Regions from separate parts of the Undibacterium sp. GW821-FHT11B02 genome, predicted to be linked through region 1. Evidence: predicted binding sites of a transcription regulator. Region 1 holds the regulator's gene; the other holds the start of a gene.
What was found. Region 1 encodes LexA, which represses DNA repair genes until DNA is damaged. Its sites were predicted from a motif close to ACTGTATNNNNATACAGT; they were not measured.
Positions count from the first base shown of each region.

Region 2: a site for LexA is predicted at 4,239-4,256, ahead of dinB (DNA polymerase IV). Genes of this name have one in related genera too.

Region 1 is NZ_JBXASD010000009.1:282,190-288,234, forward strand. Features, by position in the region: gene AC1RVX_RS20420 (HEAT repeat domain-containing protein) at 1-663, shown strand, start outside; gene AC1RVX_RS20425 (hypothetical protein) at 644-913, shown strand; gene AC1RVX_RS20430 (DUF4279 domain-containing protein) at 1,106-1,534, shown strand; gene lexA (transcriptional repressor LexA) at 1,885-2,541, opposite strand; gene rpsF (30S ribosomal protein S6) at 2,806-3,174, shown strand; gene priB (primosomal replication protein N) at 3,206-3,505, shown strand; gene rpsR (30S ribosomal protein S18) at 3,515-3,799, shown strand; gene rplI (50S ribosomal protein L9) at 3,826-4,278, shown strand; gene AC1RVX_RS20460 (replicative DNA helicase) at 4,469-5,857, shown strand; gene AC1RVX_RS20465 (DUF47 domain-containing protein) at 6,029-6,045, shown strand, end outside.
Region 2 is NZ_JBXASD010000001.1:395,034-401,078, reverse strand. Features, by position in the region: gene AC1RVX_RS01735 (GMC family oxidoreductase) at 1-146, opposite strand, end outside; gene AC1RVX_RS01730 (helix-turn-helix transcriptional regulator) at 265-1,314, shown strand; gene AC1RVX_RS01725 (PAS domain S-box protein) at 1,319-3,649, opposite strand; gene AC1RVX_RS01720 (thioredoxin family protein) at 3,667-4,134, opposite strand; gene dinB (DNA polymerase IV) at 4,308-5,363, shown strand; gene AC1RVX_RS01710 (M16 family metallopeptidase) at 5,419-6,045, opposite strand, start outside.

The DNA of each region.
Region 1 (6,045 bases):
CCCGAGTCTCAAAAGATAAAATCACGAAGAAGAAATGCTAAAAATAAAGCGCTAATGGATTTAATTATGTTACCTAACGAATCGCAGTTGGGCGATATTGAGTCTGATTTATGGGCGGAAATGAAGATTTTTGATAATGAACAATTATGTACTGAGTTAAATGGGCAGGACATAATGAGGCAATTTGCTGCTGCGAAGCAGCTTCAGTTGAGTGGAGCAACTAATGAGGTCTTCAAGTTTCTTATTGATCTTCTGAAGGACGTAAATAGTTCACGTCGAAAGGTGGCAGCATTTTGCTTGGGCCAGTTAGGTACGCCTGATCGTCCTTTTGCTGATGAGACTGTCCCGTTATTGATTGAGGTAGTAAAGAGTGATGCTGAATCGAACGTCAAGGCTGAAGCAATTACAGCACTTGGTTATCTTGGTGACTATCGAAGTATCGATTGTTTGATAAGCGCAGCAAATGAAAAAGATACAGGAATGCGAATTTCCGTTGCTTTTGCTCTAGGGAATATTCGTGATAAAAAATGTCTTGGTCCATTGCTAATGTTGACAAATGATGCTGATCTTGAGGTGGTTTCTTGGGCCGTTTTAGGCTTAAAACTCCTTGATGTCGATTCCTGTGCTGTGCGAGATCGTTTTTTTGAATTGGCTGTATCCTAAGGACGATGAGATATCGGAAGAGGCGATTTGTGCTCTCGCAGGGTGGCACGATTTACGTGTATTGCCTGCAATAATCGATAAGCTTAGCCAATATGAAATAAGTATCGCTGTTTTTGAAGCGGCGGGTAATTTGGGGGATAAAAGACTGCTGCCTGTATTAAGTGAGTTACTTAATGATTTTGGGGAAGATTCACCGATTCCTCTTAAGCAAGCTATTTTGAAGCTTGAAGCGATAGAAAATCGAATTTAATTGTAGTATCTTCGATTTGATCTAATTTCAGAAAATCTGACCAAAAAGGCGAGGCTACCTGACGCCCCAGACCAGCCAGAGCTTCAGCTATGACGCCGTTGCTAACCGCAGCACCAAGACAAATAAAATGGCCTGAAAAAAAGTGGAGAAGAATGATCGAAAAGGGAATGGAAATAAGAGGGATGATTGTTGATGACGGCACCACACAAGAATAAAGAATTTTCTCTATCTTTAAGGATGACGCATCCTGAGCTAGATTTATTGGTATTTTCTGATCTTATTGGACTGATTCCATGGAAGTGGAATACTGCCGGGGAAGTAAGAAAAACTAAAGACGGCAGATTGTTGGGTGGAGTACACAAACAGTCTTTTTGTACATGCACATTAGATTTTGATCAGGATGATACTTTGGAGGCTGCCATCAATCGAACGCTTGACCTACTGGAGTCGAAAAAGAGCGACATTGTTAAAATGACGTCTTCCGGTGGTCAAATGAACTTTTTTATTGGATGGTTTTTTGAAGGGACTGCTGGATTAATCTTTGATTGGCAAATCCTTCGCAGGATTTCTGATTTAGAGATTTCTATTCAATTGGATGCATATGGCGCATTTTTAAAGTAATGCATCATGTAAATACCGTTGACGCGATAGTGTAATAATTTGCGGGCGCGTGGCACACCTCGCTCCCATCGTATTTTCTCCCGAATTGGCATCGTCCGATTTTTGCGAGATTGAGCAGACTTTTTTTCACTTTGCCGTCATGGCATTTAGTGTGCCCAGCCTCACTTAAATCATACCGACAATAAATTGTCCTCATGTTGAATGCTGTGTGAAAAAGAGAGGGGCATGACGCCCCCGAACGATATGATGATTGACTGCCTATTGACCTTTGATGTTGGTACTACCAAAAAAGTTTGAGGACGAGCCAGGCGTGATCCGGATGAGAGGGGAGGATCACACCCAGGCTGTCCTCAAACCCAGTTTCTCATCAGGCCGACTGCCAGGCCTTCCAGAGCAAAATCTTCTTCGGTATCGCCAACCCTGATGATGGGATAATCGGGGTTTTCTGGCATCAGTTCGATCAGGTCGCCGGTTTTCTTGTAGCGTTTTACAGTCACATCGTCGCCCAGGCGGGCGACAACGATTTGGCCATTGCGGGCAGTGTCGGTTTTCTTTACTGCCAGTAAATCGCCATCAAGTATGCCGGCATCGCGCATGGACATGCCGCGTACTTTCAGCAAAAAGTCAGGCTTGGCAGAGAACAGGGCGGGGTCCACATGGTAGGTGGATTCTATATGTTCGCTGGCCAGTATGGGGGAGCCGGCAGCGACACGGCCAACCAGTGGCAGGCTTAGTTGCATCAGTGCCGGATGTGGCAGGGCCATCTGTATGCCGGGGATGTGGCTGGATAGTTCGGATTCCAGCAGGCGTATGCCACGCGAGGTGCCAGCGGCGATCTCGATCACACCTTTGCGCGCCAGTGCTTGCAAATGTTCTTCTGCGGCATTGGTGGAGCGGAATCCCAGTTCTGCGGCGATTTCTGCACGGGTAGGGGGAAATCCGGTGTTTTGGATGGCGTCCTTGATCAGGTTAAGGATTTGTTCCTGGCGGGCAGTAAGTTTTAGCATGGTGATTTCTAATGTGAATGTGCTGTATAGGCAAGCAGTCTGTATTTTTATACAGTAAAGCTGAATATGCAAGTCAAAATCCGCAAAGAGCAGCAAAAATGTGAAAAATTACGTCATTCAAACAGGCAAATGGTGGCTTTGCCTGGCTAAGTCACTGATCTAATTGATCAAAATGAAAAACTGGGTTATTATTGTCGGCTTTCCTCTTCCCGCACTCGTCTTGACGCCGAGGCGGGCTATTTTTATTGTCCACAAGGAGAATATATGCGTCATTATGAAATCGTATTTATCGTACATCCCGATCAGAGCGAGCAAGTTCCTGCAATGATCGAACGCTACAAGGCAAGTGTTGTAGCTCGTGGTGGTCAAATCCATCGCGTTGAAGACTGGGGCCGTCGTCAATTGGCTTACATGATTCAAAAACTGGCGAAAGCGCACTATGTTTGCTTGAACATTGAATGCGATGCTGAAACTCTGCTCGAGTTGGAAACAGCATTCAAATTCAATGATGCTGTCTTGCGTCACCTGACAGTCAAACTGAAAAAAGCAGAAACAACACCTTCTCCAATGATGAAAGCTGTTCAGAAGGAAGATGCTGCAAAAGCGCAACGTGTTGAAGCGCCTGCTGCTTAATTATTCATTGACAGAGGTCGTGTAAAAAATAGTGAATCAGCTGAAGCTTGTAGCCCGGATCGTAGAGAAAACCGCATTGCGGTACACACCGGCCGGTATACCGATAGCTTCTGCGACATTGATGCACAGTTCGGAAACTCGTGAGGCGAACACAGTTCGACAGGTTGAGTTTGAAATTTCAGCGGTAGCGGCAGGGGAGATTTCCCGCCAATTCAATGAAATTGCTCTGGATGTGCCGGTGGAATTTACTGGTTTTTTAGCACGCAAAAATCGCAATAGCAAAAGTCTCGTTTTTCATGTCACTGAATTCGGGACACCTTTACTAGATTAGGAGCCAAAAATGGCATTCGGTAAAAAATTCGACAAAAGCAAATTGAAGCAAAAGCGTCAGCAACAAAATCCTTTGTTCAAGCGCAAAAAATTCTGCCGTTTCACTGCGGCACATGTAGAAAAAGTTGACTACAAAGACATCGACACACTGAAAGACTTCGTGCAAGAAAACGGCAAAATCATGCCTGCACGTCTGACAGGTACTAAAGCGTTGTACCAACGTCAAGTTGATACAGCAATCAAACGTGCACGTTACCTCGCGTTGCTGCCATACACTGATTTGCACACAGCGTAATTGACGACAAGGTAAAGGAGAAAAATATGCAAGTTATTCTGTTGGATAAAGTCGTTAATCTCGGCAATCTGGGTGATGTAGTTCGTGTAAAAGACGGCTATGCCCGTAACTTTTTGATTCCTCAACGTATGGCTCGTCGTGCTACGACAGCTGCTGTTGCTGAATTCGAAGCAAAACGCGCTGAACTGGAAAAAGCAGCAGCCGCCAAATTGGCAGCAGCACAAGCTCTGGGCGAAAAACTGTCTGGTTTGACAGTGCAAATCACCCAGAAATCTGGTGTTGATGGCCGTCTGTTCGGTTCCGTTACTAACTCTGACATCGCTGAAGCCCTGACAAAACAAGGTTTTGCGGTTGAAAAAGCACAAGTACGTTTGCCACAAGGTCCTTTGAAGATCGCTGGCGATCACAGTGTTTCCGTTGCATTGCATACGGACGTAGTTGTTGACGTTATCGTTTCTGTATTGGGCGAGCACGCTTAATTTGCTTTTTGCAAATTGCTGAAGAAAAAGCCGGGAAATCCCGGCTTTTTTGTTGTGTGGGGGATGTTTTTTCTTGTTTTGTTGCTTTGGTGGTGTTTGTCACAATCTTGTCACAATCTTGTCACAAACAAGCCTATTTCCCTCACGTTGTATTGTCTGGCAATTTGATTTAACGGTTATAATGCGCGCCATGAAAGCTGGTTCTGATCCTCAAGTTGACGCGATACGCGTCCCCCCTCATTCCATAGAAGCAGAGCAATCTGTCCTGGGAGGCTTGTTGCTTGACAATGCCGCCTGGGATCGTATTGCCGACTTTATCAGCGAAGAAGATTTTTATCGCTATGACCACCGCATCATTTTTCAATGCATGGTCAAACTCATCAATGCCTCCCGCCCTGCCGACGTGATTACCGTGTTCGAAGCCCTGAATGGCATGAACAAGGCAGAGGATGCCGGTGGCCTGAGTTACTTGAATGCCCTGGCCCAAAATACGCCTTCCGCCGCGAATATCCGTCGCTATGCCGAAATCGTGCGTGACCGTGGTGTGCTGCGCAAGCTGATCACAGTGTCCGATGAAATTGCTGGCAATGCCTTTAACCCGCAGGGTAAAGAAGTCAAGCAAATGCTGGACGAGGCTGAATCCAAGATTTTTGCCATCGCCGAAGAGGGGGCCCGTGGTGCCCAGGGCTTCCAGGCTATCCAGCCTTTGCTGACCCAGGTGGTAGAGCGAATTGATGAGTTGTATAACCGCGACAATCAAAACGATATTACCGGTGTGCCTACCGGTTTTGCTGATCTGGATAAAATGACCTCTGGTCTGCAGCCTGGTGACTTGATCATTGTTGCCGGTCGCCCATCCATGGGCAAGACTGCGTTTTCGCTGAATATCGGTGAAAACGTGGCGATCGACAGTGGTTTGCCGGTTGCCGTGTTTTCCATGGAGATGGGTGGCGCCCAGCTGGCCATGCGTATGCTGGGTTCGGTAGGGCGTCTGGATCAAAGCCGTCTGCGCGTCGGTAAGTTGACGGATGAAGACTGGCCGCGCCTGACGCATGCCATCCAGAAAATGAATGATGCGCAGCTGTACATCGATGAAACCCCGGCGTTGAGCTCGATAGAATTGCGCGCCCGTTCGCGTCGTCTGGCCAGGCAGTGCGGCAAGCTGGGTCTGGTGATTGTCGATTACTTGCAACTGATGTCAGCCAACTCTGCCGGTGAAAACCGTGCGACCGAGATTTCTGAAATTTCCCGGAATCTGAAGGGCTTGGCGAAAGAATTGCATTGCCCGGTGATTGCTTTGTCACAGTTGAACCGCTCGCTGGAACAGCGCCCGAACAAACGTCCCGTCATGTCCGATCTGCGCGAATCCGGCGCGATTGAGCAAGATGCCGACGTCATCATGTTTATTTACCGCGACCAGGTTTATAACCCTGATTCGCCGGACAAGGGTACGGCAGAAATTATTATTGGTAAGCAGCGTAATGGCCCGATTGGCAGTGTGCGTCTGACCTTCCTGGGTGAATACACCAAGTTTGATAACTATGTGGGTAACCTGTCGATTTACGGTGATAACGAATAAGTTTTAATGTCAGGAATTTCGTTTTAGTAGTTAGTGGTGGATGCAGCAAAGTCTGAAACAGTGAAAGTGGTATCAGCAGCACAACCACGTTGTCTGGTCCCAGATGTTGTTTTTATTTGTTTGCATTTGCCTGAGCAATTCTAGAAATCTTCTATTTTCAGTGAGAATAAAATGTTTGGACGCTTGAT
Region 2 (6,045 bases), on a different contig from region 1:
GCCGGGGTATTCACCACCCAGTTATCCGCTTTGGCTCCGGATTCCAGTACGGTGACATGCAGGGCAGGGTCTTCTGTCAGGCGTCCGGCAACGGCGCAGCCGCCCGAGCCGCCACCAACGACGATAAAGTCAGTAGTAGTTGTCATTTCGTCTCTCTTATGTTTTTGCTGTCTTGCCGGAATCGACGTTCCGGTGTAATTTCAGATATTAAGCCCCTGTCTTTCAGAAAGTAAGGACAATTACTGCCATGTTGCACGCTTATCCATGCTGAATCCGTCTCCAAACCAGGCCACCTCCCCGGTGCTGTCGGTACAGGATGCGGTGTTTCCGGCGCACCCGTTTTCGGGTTTGCTGGCGATAGGGCGTGAGCGCGACTGGCAACTGAATGCCATGTTTCCGGCACTGGGTCTGGATGCGGAGGGCAAACCGGCAAGCGATGTGCGCATCAGCTACCGTCAGGCCAGGGAAAGTTTCTTGCAGGCGCGCCGCCAGGGTGGTGCTGATCTTGGCATCTTGTCCGGCGCACGCAAGTCCCTGCCGCAACTGGGGGCCATGGCCAGGGGAATGCTGGCGCAAGAGAGCTTGTTCAAGGCCATAGAGTTTGGTCTGGAATACCAGTTGATTGCCGGTGCCATGGTGCAACTGGTGCTGGAACCAGGCGCGCAGTTCTCAACGATATCGGCAAGACCGCTGTTTGATGATATGGAATTGCAGGATTTTCTGGATGCTGACCATTTGGCGACCGCCATCAATGCCAGCCGCGCGCTCTGTGGAAGGGGCTTGCAACTGGAAAGGGTGGAATTGCGCGGCAACCGTCAGGCCAGCCGTTCTGTAGGCGAAGATTTTTTTGCCTGCCCGGTGGTGTATGGTGCCGATGTCAGTCGCATCATTGTCAAAAACAGCGTGCTTGACACCCTGTTGCTCACACCTGATCCTGAACTGGCGGACGCCTCCAAAAAAGTTTGCGATGCCGAATTGGCAGCCGTTGGTTTAAGTGGCAAGCAAAGCCTGCTGCATCAACTGGTCAGCCTGCAATGCGAATGCCATAGTGTGCAGGAACTGGCGCAAGTGCTGGGCATCAGCCCCCGGTCATTGCACCGTTTGCTGGCGCGCGAAGGCTGTTCATATTTCCAGATTGCCGAAAGCCTGCGTATGGAAAGGGCCAGACATTATCTGCGTCATACGTCCATGAGCCTGGATGAGATTGCCGAGCAATTGCAGTATTCAGACAGCCGCAGCTTTCGCCGTGCGTTCAAACGCGCCAGTCAACTGAGTCCTTCAGAATTTCGCAATCAGGTTTTGAAAGCCGTCTGAACATTCAGCGATAGACATCGAATTCAAACCAGAAGGTGGTACCGATATCAGGGGTACTGTGGAAGCCGATTTGCCCATGCATTTTTTCCAGCATGGCCTTGGTAATCGACAACCCCAGTCCGGTCCCGCCTTTTTGCCGGGTGTTGGTGCCGTCTGCCTGGGTAAAGGGTTCAAATAGATGCTCTTGAAATTCCGGTGCTATACCACTGCCGTGATCACAGACTTCAACCCGGTAGCGCGGTCCAGCATTGATGATATGCAGGGATACGGCATCACCCTCACGCGAGAATTTTGCAGCGTTTGAAATCAGGTTGGCCATGACTTGCATCAGCCTGTCACTGTCGGCCAGTATCCATGCCTGCGCCGGATAGCTTTTCAGTATCAGACTGACTCTTAGCGATGCTGCATACGACATATTCGATTCGATGGCATTTTGCACCAGCGTCACCAGATCCAGCGCTTCCGATTTGAAAATCATCTTGCCGCTGGCAAGCTTGTCCATGTCCAGTATGTCATTGACCAGGGTAATCAGGCGCTTGCTGTTATTGTGGGCGATGCGTATCAGATGTTCCGCTTGTAATGGCAAAGCCCCGCTGACGCCAGATTCCAGCAAGCTGAGTGAGCCGCGGATCGAGGTCAGTGGCGTACGCAACTCGTGGCTGACGACGGAAATGAATTCTGTCTTTAGCCGGTTCATGCGCAAGCGGTCGCTGATGTCCATGGCAAAAGCGACCCATTCACGTTCTGAATTTTCCAGGTGGCTAAGGCCGACCAGGATGGGTACGCCATTACCATCTTCCTGTTGCAGCATGATTTCAAATGGCACGGTGGTGCCGGTACGAATCAAATCCTCATAGGCCTGCTGGCAGATTTTGATGTCCTGCTGCGACAACAGGGTTTCCCAAACGGCGCTATGGGTCAGCAAATAGTCACGGCTATAGCCACTGAACTGGGTGAAGACATCGTTAACGTCCAGTATCTGTCCGGCTTCATTACCCTGGATGATGCCGATCAGGCTGGAATTCATCAGTCTTTGCAGGCGCTGCTCACTATTGCGCAGGGCATCCAGCATGGTTTTTTGTTCGGTGATGTCCTGTATCATCCAGACTGCACCCTTGACATAACCACCGGTAGGCAAGGCGCGCCCGGCGATGCGGCCTATGAAGGCTTCCCCATTGTAGCGACGCAGAGGCCATTCCAGCTCTACCAGTTCATCTGCCAGCAAACCGGGGACGACTTGTTTGCTGAAAGCCTCATAATCTTCCTGGCCCTGGTACAGGAAGGCCGTTTTTTTACCTATCATTGCCTGTACATCGTGGAAACGGCACAGTTCGGCCAATGCCTTATTGGCACGTACGATCACGCCATCGCTGACAAACATGATGCCTACCGGCACATTGGTAATCAGGATTTCCAGCTCTTTCGCCAGTACCTTGTAGCGGTCCTTACTGGATTTCAGCAGTTCCTGGTTTTGCCGCAGCATGTCTTCGGTCTGCTTGCGTTCGGTAATATCGATGTGGGTACCGACCATACGTAGCGGTTTCCCATTGCTATCCCATTCGACGATACTGCCCAGCGACATGATCCAGCGCCAGTCACCAGCCTTGTTCTTTTGCCGGAATTCAGCATGGTAATCCCCTTTACCCATGCCTTTGGCGTGCGCCTTATAGGCTTGTTTGAGATTGCCTACGTCATCCGGATGCACACCCGCACCCCAGAAATAGTCCCAGAACAGTTGCGGTTCGGTAAAATCATCCGGGCTATAACCCAGCATTTGCAGGTATTCCGGGCTGAAGCTACCTTCCCCGGTTTGCAGATTGATATCGTACAAGCCCTGGTTCGATGCCTTCATGACCAGGCGGCGTTGACGTTCAGCGGCCAGCAACCTTTGCTCGGTCAGCTTGCGTTCGGTATTGTCAGTCAGAAAACCATGCCACAGCACACTGCCGTCTGGCAATAACTCTGGGGTGGAATCACCAAGCACCCAGCGGTCTGGCTTGCCTGGAGAAATGATGCGGTATTCCTGATGCCAGATACTGAGCTCTTTATATGACTTGCGTATGCTCGCAATCAGTTTTGGCAAATCTTCTGGATGTACGATGGATGCCAGGAAACTGGCGTCTTCACTTAGTTGCTCTGCCTTGACACCAAAAAAAGTAATAACTGCATCGCTGGCATAAGGGAAACAGGTGCGTCCATCTGGATAGCGCCGGTATTGATAAAACATGCCGGACAGATGACGCGAAAAATTCGACAGCAGCGCATGGCTGCGTCTCAGCATGTCCAGTTCCGCCTGGTCAGGCGGAAGCAGAGGCGGGGGTGGCAGATCAGACATGCCTGAGTTGGTAATGCTTAGTGATACAGGGCCGTAATTTCATCAAAGAAATCATATACTCCCTGATCACTCATTTTGCGGGCATTCGACAATTCACCGCCTTTGGATGCATACAGTACGCTATTGTCCGGTCTGAGTAAGACGGCTGCAGGTATGCCTTTTTTAGTGGGCGTGCCATAGCTGTTTGACAGGTCCATATTTTTGTCGAACTGACCTACATTGACTTTGACCATGACAAATTTGCTGGCCAGCAGGGGAGCGCTTTTGCCATGCATGGATTTGTCCAGCTCCAGGCAATCCTTACACCAGTTAGCACCGAAAATGACCAGTACTTTCTTGTCACTTTTTTTGGCTTCTGCCAGTGCCTTGGTAATGGCAGCCTGGGCGTCGGCGTTTTCATCATAGGGTTGTGGCGCATTTGCGCTGGCCTGGGCCATGCTCAAGCCAAAAACCAGTGTGCAGATCAGGGAAAACAGTTTTTTCATTATTCATCCTTCAAAAAGCATACAAACCGTGTTGCTACAGATAAGACTATCTTAGCTTAAACCGCAAGATCTGGTTATTTCTTGCGAGAATTAACTGGACTTATACTGTATATACGTTCAGTTGAGAACGGATTTCAGGATAAAATACGGCATTCTTACTTTGAGTGGCCAGTTTGAAAAAGATTATCCATTGCGACTGTGACTGTTTTTATGCAGCGATAGAGATGCGTGATGATCCGGCGCTGCGCGGGAAACCCCTGGCGGTGGGCGGCAAGCCCGACCAGCGCGGGGTCGTGGCGACCTGCAATTATGAAGCCCGTCGCTTTGGCATACGCTCGGCCATGCCAATGTCGCAGGCGGTGCGACGCTGCCCGGATCTGATGATCATGCCGCCGACCATGGAAAAATACCGCATCGCCTCACGCCAGATACTGGCGATCTATCGTGATTACACCGACGCGGTGGAACCGCTTTCGCTGGATGAAGCCTATCTCGACGTTAGCCATTCCACCCAGCACAAAGGCAGCGCCACCCTGATCGCGCAAGAAATACGGGCACGCATTGCCGAGACCGTGGGTATTACCGCCTCTGCCGGCGTGGCACCGAATAAATTCCTGGCAAAGATCGCCAGCGACTGGAACAAGCCGGATGGCATGTTCGTCATCTTGCCCGACCAGGTAGAAGAATTTGTTGCTGCATTGCCAGTAGCCCGCCTGTTCGGGGTCGGCAAGGTCACTGCTGCCAAACTGCATTCCATGGGCATCCATGAATGCCGCGATTTGCTGAAATGGTCATTGCCTGATTTGATGCAGCACTTTGGCAAACTGGGGAATAATCTTTACCAGCTTTGCCGTGGCATAGACAGACGTGAAGTATGCGCTTACTCGGAACGTAAATCCGTGAGCGTGGAAGAAACCTATACCATCGATTTGCCAGACCTGGCTGCCTGCCAGGCTGAATTGCCGGTCTTGTTCAAGTCCTTGCAGCAACGCATGCAAAGGGCGGCGGCAGAAGACAGCATACAAAAGCTGTATGTCAAAATCCGTTTTTCAGATTTCCGCGTCACCACGGTGGAATGCGGAGCCAGGGCGCTGGATCAGGACATGTATGCACAGTTGCTGGCAACCGGCTATTCACGTCGTCAGTTACCTGTACGCCTGCTGGGCCTGGGGACACGGCTGGCAGACGAGAAAACGGAAAATCAGTTGAATTTGTTTGGTGGTGAATAGCTGCAATGGCAAGGACTTTCCTCATGGGAAAGTCCTTGCAGCCTGGTTGAACGACTTACTTGAAATCACCCGCAAAAACACGTACCAGCTTGTCATAACCCAGATACCGGTTCATGGCTTCCTTGATGCTGGCGACACTCAATCCCTGGATTTTCTTTTCCATCTCGGCCTCAAACTGCATATTGCGGCCCAGATACAGGTTGTTGGTCAGCATGGGGGCCAGTACATTATCCTGGCTGCGTTCAAGTTGCATTTGTTGTAGCAGGCTCTTCTTTCCATCTTCCAGCTCTGCAGTTGTAAAGCCATCTTTCAGGACACGGGTAAGTTCTTCCCGTATGCCGGTTTCCAGCTTGACGCGGTTTTGAGGTGCATAAATGGCACCTACCGAGAAGGAGGCGACTTCATCAATGGATGAAGCATTGAAGGAAGAACCACCACCATAACTAACACCATCTTTTTGACGTATGCGTTCCAGTATGCGTGAATTGGAACTGCCGCCCAGCAGGTAGTTACCCATGAGCAGGGCCGGATAATCAGCATGTTTGATACCGACGGGAACATGCATGCCGGCAAAGAAGAAGGCATTTGCCTTGTCCGGCGTGATCAATTGCTTTTCCTCGGCCTTAGTGACGTGATACGGTCTGGCCAGGCGGCTGAAGTTCTGCTGTGCCTTCCAGTCACC